Linked DNA regions of Paludibaculum fermentans. The protein of the gene in region 2 interacts with the protein of the main gene of each other region in a pairwise test. Links are inferred from orthologs where the notes say so. Each region holds a gene or a part of one and is shown on either strand. Other genes may lie near its edges. The genes, in order: ftsA, IRI77_RS08295 and ftsZ.

Region 1 (2,999 bases), 2.3 Mb from region 2 along the record:
TCCGATGGCTAGACGGAAGAAACAGGAAGAAGAGATTGAGGAGCAGAAGCCTGCTTCCGAACGCAACGTCGTCTCGCGAGATACGATTCGTACCGCCCTGCGGTTTACGTTTTGGACCTTGTCGCTGGTCGTCAGCGTCTTTGCTGTCGCGTGGATTACCTTGCAGGGGGAGCAGTTCCTCACCAACGACCCGCGTTTCCACCTTCCAGCGCGCGGCGCCAGCGCCCGCGATGAAGGCGTGGAAGTGCGCGGATTGAAAAATGCATCCAAGAGCGCCGTCATGCGTGTCTTTGAAAACGACCGGGGCCGCAGTCTGGCCGACGTCGACCCGGATCGCCGCCGGATGCAGTTGCGGGCAGTGGACTGGGTGCGGGACGCCAGCGTGCGCCGCATCTGGCCGAACCACCTCGATGTGGAAGTGACCGAACGGGAACCGGTGGCCTTCGTGCAGGTCGCCTCCGGATTCACCGGCAATTTCGAAAATCCGGTCACCTACAAGCCCATGCTGATCGATGCCGACGGCGTCATCCTGCGCCTGCGCGGCAGCGTCCCCGCCAATCTGCCGCTGTTGACGGGCGTGCGCGTTAGCGAGGACGTGGAAGTGCGCCGGGCGCGGGTATTGCGGATGATGCGCATGCTGGATGAGCTTCGCGACTTCCGCGACCGCATCCCGGAGATCGACGTGAGCGACCCGGAGAGCATCCGCATCACCTACCAGATGCAGGACCAGCAGGTGATCCTGATTCTCGGCAACGAGCGGTTCCTGGAACGGCTGAACATCTTTATCCGCCACTATGACGGGATTCGCGACCGCTTGCCCCCCAGGGCAATTCTCGATGTGAGCCTGGAAGGCCGCATCACGGCGATCGAACCCGCGGACGGGGCCCACAAGAAATAAGTGTCAAAGAAACCACAACTCGCCGTCGGACTCGACATTGGCAGCGCCTGGACGCGCGTCGTCGTGCTGTCTCTCGTCGACAATTGCCTGCACTACCGCGGGCATTCGGCGGTCATTTCGCGCGGCTGGCATCGCGGCCAGATTGCCGATCAGTCGGCCGTAGCGGAAACAGTTCGGCAGGCGGTGCAGCAGGCCGAACTCAGTTCCGGAGAGCAGATCGGCTCCGTCGTGGTGGGCGTCGGCGGCCCGTCGACCCGCTCGCAGCAGGGCCGCGGGTTGTACGAATTCGGCCACCGCAGGCCAATTGAAAGAGGAGATCTCGTTTACGCCGTGGAACTGGCGGCCCGGGCGCGTCTCGACGAGGACCGCTTCCTGTTGCAGGTGATGCCGCAGGACTTCACCGTGGACGGACGACCGCCCATCCCCCATCCGCTCAACATTGAGTGCCAACGGCTGGAAGCCCACGCGTTGCTGATCACCACCTCGATGCAGGAACACCAGGCACTGATCAGTGCTGTGCATCAGGCGCATCTGCGGGTGGAAGAGACTGTATTCGAGGCAATGGCGGCCTCCTACGCCAGCATCCTGCCCGAAGAGCGCGCGGGCGGGGTTGCCCTGGTGGATATCGGGGCCCACTCCACACACATCGTGTACTATGATGGCGATGCCCTGCTGTACGCGATGGGCATTCCGATCTCGGGCGATCATTTCACACGCGACCTGGGCGAACTCAAGGCCCTATCGTTTGATGAGGCGGAGCGGGTGAAGTTCGCGCACGGCTGTGCCCTGCTAGGGCTGACGGCGGATAATATTGTCATAGAGCTGCCCGCCGAAACGGGCCGTCCTGGCCGGGAGATCAATCGCCGCGACCTGATCGAGATTCTGGAAGCGCGTGCCGTCCAGTTGTTCGATATCGTGGAACGTTGCCGCATACGCTATGCGCGGGAAACGCCGCTGCGCGAAGGGGTTGTCCTTTGCGGAGGCGGATCGCAGTTGGAAGGAATGGTAGAGGTGACCGAAAAGGTTCTGGGGTGCCCGGCGCGACTGGGATTCCCCCGGGGCATCATCGACTGGCCCGAAGATTTGTCCAGTTCAGTCTGGACTACTTCGGCCGGATTGGCCATGTACTCCGCCCGTTTGCAGACCCGCAAAGACAAAAAAGGCGGCGGGCCGAGCATCTGGAGCCTGTTTACGGGAAAATGAAAGGAACTCATGCCTGACCTCGACGCTTTAAAATTCGAAATCCAAGACGAGACGCTCGGCGGCACGCGCATCAAAGTGGTCGGCGTGGGCGGCGGCGGGTCCAATGCCGTGAACCGTATGGTGGCCTCAGGTGTGGGCGGCGTCGAGTTCTTTGTCATGAACACAGACGCGCAGGCACTGCGTACATCCAAGATCGTCAACAAGATAGCGCTCGGCACACGCATCACCCACGGCCTGGGCGCGGGCTCCGATCCCGAGATCGGCCGTCAGGCTGCTCTGGAAGATACCGACAGAATCATCGAGGTTCTCGAAGGCGCCGACATGGTTTTTGTGGCGGCCGGACTGGGCGGCGGCACCGGCACCGGGGCGGCTCCTGTCATCGCAGCGCTCGCTAAAGAGTTGAATGCATTGACGATCGCCGTCGTCACCAAGCCGTTCAGTTTTGAAGGTCCACGGCGCATGAACCAGGCCGAACGCGGCCTGGCGGAACTCCACGCGACTGTCGACTGCGTCATCTCGATCCCCAACGACCGGCTGGTGGACCTTGTCCCGGCGGGAACCAGCTTCTTCGAAGCCTTCCGCATGGCCGACGACGTACTCCGCCAGGGCGTTCAGGGCATCAGCGATATCATCACGACACCCGGCCTGATCAACCGCGACTTTGCCGACGTCCGGGCCATCATGCTGGGCATGGGCTTTGCCATGATGGGCACGGCCTCGGCCAAAGGCCCGAACGCGGCCGTCGAAGCCGCCAAAGCCGCCATCCAGTGCCCGCTGCTGGAAGAGGGCGGACTCAAGGGCGCCCGCGCCATCCTGCTCAACATCACGTCTTCCGGCAACCTGTCGCTGCACGAGATGCACGACGCCTGCAAACTCATCCGGGAGGCCACCGGCAACC
Region 2 (3,034 bases):
GAGTGGTGGCGGCATTCGGTGCCGGTTGTGCGGATTGGGCCGGCGGGTTGCGGTTGAAGTCGGCCAGCGGACCGGGAGACCCGATGTCCACCCCCTGGCTTTCGCCGATGCGGCGGTATTTATCCCTGAGCTTGTCGGCGTCGGTCTGCATGGCGCCGGCCGCTTCTCCGGCGGCACTGGGTGCGACGCGCTGATCCTCACCCGGCATCGGCGGCGGAGCGGGCAGGATACTGATCTGCGGCGAGGCCGGCGTCTCCGGTTCCGGAATCAGGCCCTGCACGCCATCGATCACAATGAGCATCTCTTCCACTGACCCGGTGACGGCGCTGGGGGTGACGACGACTTCCTTGCCGCCGCGGCCTTCGCGCACCATCTTGACTTGGCCCACGGGCAGGCCGCGCGGGAAGATCCGGTCGGCGCCGGAGGTGTAGAACCATTCACCCGGCTCCAGTTTGTCCTCGTTCTGGACGTAATCCACGATGCAGTTGGTGGTGCCCTGGCCTTTCAGGGTGCCACGGACATGGTTCTTTTGCGAGACGACGCCCGCAACCGAACCCTGCTCCGTGATCAACTGCACCAGCGAAGCCATCGGATAGGCCGCAACCACCTTGCCGACGATGCCGTCCGGCGTAATGGCGGCCATGCCGCGCTTCACGCCATCGTTGGAGCCGCGATCGACAAAGACGACCCGGGAATTGGCTCCGGTGCCGGTACCGATGACGCGCGCGGGCAGGGTCTTGGAAGGAATGCGGCTGCGGAATTCGAGCAAAGCCTTGGCGCGATCGGCGGTGGTCAGTTCGGCCGTCAGGAACTGGTTGCGCAGTTTCATCTGGCCCACTTCCTGCCGTAACCGCTGGTTTTCCGCCTGGACGTCGCGCAGGAAGATGTAGCCGGTGAAGAAGCCGCCGGTGCCGCCTCGCACCCACTCGATGCCACGGGCCAGGGGTGTTACCGCCGTGACCGCCCACAGGCGGATGAGGCGCACGTCTTCGCGCGCTTTTACCTGGTAAGCGAGCAACAACAACTGCCCCACGATGAGCGCCAGCAAAACGCTCAGGTTGCGGTAACGGCTGAGGAACGTTTCCATAGCCTAAGTCAGAGCGAGCGGCCCGCCCAGGAACTACTCGATCGCAATCCGGCGCAGGAGTTTGAAATCGGTCAGCATGCGTCCTGTGCCGAGCACGACGCTGGCCAGCGGATCTTCCGCGATGGAAACGGGCAGTCCGGTCTCTTCGCGGATGCGGCGGTCAAGATTCTTCAGCATGGCGCCGCCGCCCGTGAGGACGATGCCGCGGTCGCTGATGTCGGCGCTGAGTTCGGGCGGAGTGCGTTCCAGGGCGACGCGGATGGCGTTCATGATGGTGGCCACGCATTCACCCAGGGCTTCGCGGATCTCCTCATCGTTGATGAGGATGGTGCGCGGGACGCCTTCAATCAGGTTGCGCCCTTTGATCTCCATGGTGAGCGGCTTGTCCAGAGGGAAGGCGCTGCCGACCTGAACCTTGACGGATTCCGCGGTGCGCTCGCCGACCAGCAAGTTGTACTTCTTCTTCAAGTACTGCATGATGGCGTCGTCCATCTCGTTGCCGGCCACGCGCACTGAGCGCGCGTACACAATACCCGAGAGGGAGATGACGGCCACGTCGGTGGTACCGCCGCCGATATCGACCACCATGTTGCCGGAAGGTTCCGTGATGGGCAGGCCCGCGCCGATGGCGGCGACCATGGCCTGTTCCACCAGGTGGACTTCACTGGCTTTGGCGCGATATGCGGAGTCGATGACCGCCCGCTTTTCCACCTGTGTGATTTCGCTGGGGACGCCGATGACGATGCGCGGGTGGACGAGCATCTTGCGGCCGTGGGCCTTCTGAATGAAGTAATTCAGCATCCGCTCAGTGACCTTGAAGTCGGCGATGACGCCGTCCTTCATGGGGCGGATGGCCACGATATTGCCGGGCGTGCGGCCCAGCATGTCCTTGGCTTCTTTACCTACCGCCTCGACCTCGCCGTTGGTTTTGTTGATGGCGACGATCGAAGGTTCGTTAACGACAATCCCCTTGCCCCGGGCAAAAACCAGAGTGTTGGCCGTCCCCAGGTCAATAGCAAGGTCCGAAGAAAAAAGGCTGAAAAGCGAGCGGATGTTCATGTCGTGGAATGATTTACTGGCGCCCTGTTGGGCGCACCACATCACGTGACGTGCGGGTACCTCTTGAGCGTAACATAGACCCGATAGTCGTTCGTTCGCGCGTAAGCGAGATCCTTGAGTTTTTCAAACACAAATTTAAGGGCTTCCCGGTGTTCATCCCGGTTGACCATGTTGTGCTTGCGCATGTATTCGACCACCTCGCGGGTGGTGCCTTCCACCTCGGGCATGGCCTTGTGGACGCGCTGCTCGTACTTCTCCTGGCCCACCCATTCGCCGGGCTTCAGGCCCAGGGCGATGTCGACCAGTTGGGCCACCTGCTGGACGCGCCGGCAACGGTCGCTTTCCGGCGGCGGCGGGCCGGCTTCCAATTGATTCGACGCCTCTTCCAGCGATTTCAGCCAGAACGTTTTGTGGTCGATGCCGCGCCGCTCCATCTCGGTCCGGATGAGGACGTGCTGGGTGATGTCGCCGGCGTGGATGCCGACACAGGCCCAGCGATTGTTGACAAAGATAGGCGTTGGATAGCCTTCCGCCTTGATCCAGGCATGGCCGAATTCGTGCGCCAGCAGCGCCTCCTCGTTGCCGGACCACTCCTTGCGGCGCGCTCCGTTCAGCATCACCAGGAAGGCGTTCCGGCCCTCCTCTTTGTGATGGATCATGACGGAATACATGCGGCTGAACTGGTCGAGGAAGCCCTCCTGTTTGAGATAGGAAGCGAACTGAGCCCGGTTCGGCGTAGCCCGGTCCAGGGTGTAGGTGTTGGCCGCGTCGTCGTGTTCCACCACGGCGACGTAGAGCTGCGTGCCGGACTTGGCTTCGATGTCGGCCCGCCACGAAAGTAAGGCGGCGGTGAGAACGATGGCAGAGGCTGTCACATCTTCTATTTTG
Region 3 (3,043 bases), 2.3 Mb from region 2 along the record:
AGCATCCTGCCCGAAGAGCGCGCGGGCGGGGTTGCCCTGGTGGATATCGGGGCCCACTCCACACACATCGTGTACTATGATGGCGATGCCCTGCTGTACGCGATGGGCATTCCGATCTCGGGCGATCATTTCACACGCGACCTGGGCGAACTCAAGGCCCTATCGTTTGATGAGGCGGAGCGGGTGAAGTTCGCGCACGGCTGTGCCCTGCTAGGGCTGACGGCGGATAATATTGTCATAGAGCTGCCCGCCGAAACGGGCCGTCCTGGCCGGGAGATCAATCGCCGCGACCTGATCGAGATTCTGGAAGCGCGTGCCGTCCAGTTGTTCGATATCGTGGAACGTTGCCGCATACGCTATGCGCGGGAAACGCCGCTGCGCGAAGGGGTTGTCCTTTGCGGAGGCGGATCGCAGTTGGAAGGAATGGTAGAGGTGACCGAAAAGGTTCTGGGGTGCCCGGCGCGACTGGGATTCCCCCGGGGCATCATCGACTGGCCCGAAGATTTGTCCAGTTCAGTCTGGACTACTTCGGCCGGATTGGCCATGTACTCCGCCCGTTTGCAGACCCGCAAAGACAAAAAAGGCGGCGGGCCGAGCATCTGGAGCCTGTTTACGGGAAAATGAAAGGAACTCATGCCTGACCTCGACGCTTTAAAATTCGAAATCCAAGACGAGACGCTCGGCGGCACGCGCATCAAAGTGGTCGGCGTGGGCGGCGGCGGGTCCAATGCCGTGAACCGTATGGTGGCCTCAGGTGTGGGCGGCGTCGAGTTCTTTGTCATGAACACAGACGCGCAGGCACTGCGTACATCCAAGATCGTCAACAAGATAGCGCTCGGCACACGCATCACCCACGGCCTGGGCGCGGGCTCCGATCCCGAGATCGGCCGTCAGGCTGCTCTGGAAGATACCGACAGAATCATCGAGGTTCTCGAAGGCGCCGACATGGTTTTTGTGGCGGCCGGACTGGGCGGCGGCACCGGCACCGGGGCGGCTCCTGTCATCGCAGCGCTCGCTAAAGAGTTGAATGCATTGACGATCGCCGTCGTCACCAAGCCGTTCAGTTTTGAAGGTCCACGGCGCATGAACCAGGCCGAACGCGGCCTGGCGGAACTCCACGCGACTGTCGACTGCGTCATCTCGATCCCCAACGACCGGCTGGTGGACCTTGTCCCGGCGGGAACCAGCTTCTTCGAAGCCTTCCGCATGGCCGACGACGTACTCCGCCAGGGCGTTCAGGGCATCAGCGATATCATCACGACACCCGGCCTGATCAACCGCGACTTTGCCGACGTCCGGGCCATCATGCTGGGCATGGGCTTTGCCATGATGGGCACGGCCTCGGCCAAAGGCCCGAACGCGGCCGTCGAAGCCGCCAAAGCCGCCATCCAGTGCCCGCTGCTGGAAGAGGGCGGACTCAAGGGCGCCCGCGCCATCCTGCTCAACATCACGTCTTCCGGCAACCTGTCGCTGCACGAGATGCACGACGCCTGCAAACTCATCCGGGAGGCCACCGGCAACCCAGACGTCCAGATTAACTTCGGGCTGGTTCCTGACGACACCCTGGATGATGAAGTGAAGATCACGGTGATCGCCACCGGCTTCCAGCGCGAGAATATGCAGCACGTGGAACCGCCGCATGTGTCCGCGGTCCGCAGCGGTGCCCCCAAGGTGCTCACCCCCGCGGCAGTGCCCAGCAGCACCCTGATGCCGGTCACGCAGCAGCCGTTCCCTTCCATGCAGTTCCCGCCCGGGACTGAGCCGATGTTCACTTCGGTGGAAATGCCGGGCCAGGAACAGTATTCCGACGTGACGCTCGATGTGGAAGCCGAGCCAGAGACCGAGGCGCAGCCTCAGGCCGCTGAAGCGGAACTGCCGCCCCAGTTGCCTCCGAAGCCGGCTCCGCAGGGCGACGACGACGCGTTTTCCCTGGATGATCTCGACACCCCCGCGTTCCTGAGGCGGGAGCGGAAGCTGTTCCAATAATGTCGGCCTCGGCGACTGCACGTGGGACGGATCAGATGATACTACGCGGAGGCAAGCCTCTCTCGGGAGAGGTGGCTCTCAAAGGCGCCAAGAACGCCTTGCCCAAGATCATGGTTGCGGCTTTGCTGACGGCAGAGCGGTGCACCTTGAGAAACGTCTCGCGCATCGTGGATGTGGCGATCGTCAGTGACCTCATCACCGCCCTGGGCGGCGAGGTCACCTACACTTCCCCCGATGTCCTCGAGATCTGCGCTGCCAACCTCCATCCCATGGAGCGCAGTGTCCTCAAGGAATTCACCGGCAAGAGCCGCATTCCCATCCTGACCTGCGGGCCCCTGCTGGCCCGTTTTGGCGAGGCGCCCGTTCCCTCTCTCGGCGGCTGCCGCATCGGGACCCGCCCGGTGGACTTCCACATCCGCGCCCTGCAGGACATGGGCGCCCAACTGCACGACGAGTCGGGCAACGCGCTGCTGACCTGCGAGCGGCTCTATGGCAACAAGATCCGCCTGGACTACCCCAGTGTCGGCGCGACGGAGCAGGTGATTCTCGCCGCCGTGCGGGCCGAAGGCGTCACGGAGCTCTCCAACGCCGCCATGGAGCCCGAGATCATGGACCTGATCATGGTGCTCCAAAAGATGGGCGCTGTCATCAGCGTGGACGTCGACCGGGTCATAACCATCATCGGCGTGAAAGTTCTGCGGGGTTTTGACCACACCCCCATCCCCGACCGGCTTGAGGCCGCCTCCTGGGCTTCCGCCGCCATCGCCACCAACGGCCGAATCTTCGTCCGCAACGCGCGCCAGGTGGACATGATGACCTTCCTCAACCGCTACAGGCAAATCGGCGGTGATTTCCGGGTAACCAACGAGGGCATAGAATTCTGGCGAGCTGGCGCGAAACTGCGCTCTTCCGCCTTGGAGACCGACGTTCACCCCGGGTTCACGACCGATTATCAGCAGCCGTTCGTCATCGCTCTCACCCAGGCCGAAGGCGTTTCCATCGTTCATGAGACCGTCTACGAACAGCGCTTCGGCTATATTGATGCGCTCAACCGCAT

What was found.
Region 1: the proteins of IRI77_RS08295 (region 2) and ftsA interact in binary tests that used the Escherichia coli proteins (3 or more experiments, as listed by UniProt). The link is inferred for Paludibaculum fermentans from one-to-one orthologs.
Region 3: the proteins of IRI77_RS08295 (region 2) and ftsZ interact in binary tests that used the Escherichia coli proteins (3 or more experiments, as listed by UniProt). The link is inferred for Paludibaculum fermentans from one-to-one orthologs.

What each region holds. Positions count from the first base shown.
Region 1 is NZ_CP063849.1:4,408,562-4,411,560, forward strand. It holds ftsA (cell division protein FtsA), read left to right. Parts: upstream 1-898; coding sequence 899-2,101; downstream 2,102-2,999. Other genes in the region: murC (UDP-N-acetylmuramate--L-alanine ligase), read left to right, coding at 1-12; IRI77_RS17285 (cell division protein FtsQ/DivIB), read left to right, coding at 5-898; ftsZ (cell division protein FtsZ), read left to right, coding at 2,111-2,999. UniProt on the Escherichia coli protein: Essential cell division protein that assists in the assembly of the Z ring. May serve as the principal membrane anchor for the Z ring.
Region 2 is NZ_CP063849.1:2,085,274-2,088,307, reverse strand. What follows is about bases 134-2,933. They hold IRI77_RS08295 (rod shape-determining protein), read right to left. Parts: upstream 2,147-2,933; coding sequence 1,121-2,146; downstream 134-1,120. Other genes in these bases: IRI77_RS08290 (hypothetical protein), read right to left, coding at 2,188-2,933; IRI77_RS08300 (rod shape-determining protein MreC), read right to left, coding at 134-1,087. In the rest of the region: more of IRI77_RS08300, read right to left, coding at 1-133; more of IRI77_RS08290, read right to left, coding at 2,934-3,021. UniProt on the Escherichia coli protein: Forms membrane-associated dynamic filaments that are essential for cell shape determination. Acts by regulating cell wall synthesis and cell elongation, and thus cell shape.
Region 3 is NZ_CP063849.1:4,410,039-4,413,081, forward strand. Bases 1-2,809 are described here. They hold ftsZ (cell division protein FtsZ), read left to right. Parts: upstream 1-633; coding sequence 634-1,986; downstream 1,987-2,809. Other genes in these bases: ftsA (cell division protein FtsA), read left to right, coding at 1-624; murA (UDP-N-acetylglucosamine 1-carboxyvinyltransferase), read left to right, coding at 2,022-2,809. Outside these bases: more of murA, read left to right, coding at 2,810-3,043. UniProt on the Escherichia coli protein: Essential cell division protein that forms a contractile ring structure (Z ring) at the future cell division site. The regulation of the ring assembly controls the timing and the location of cell division.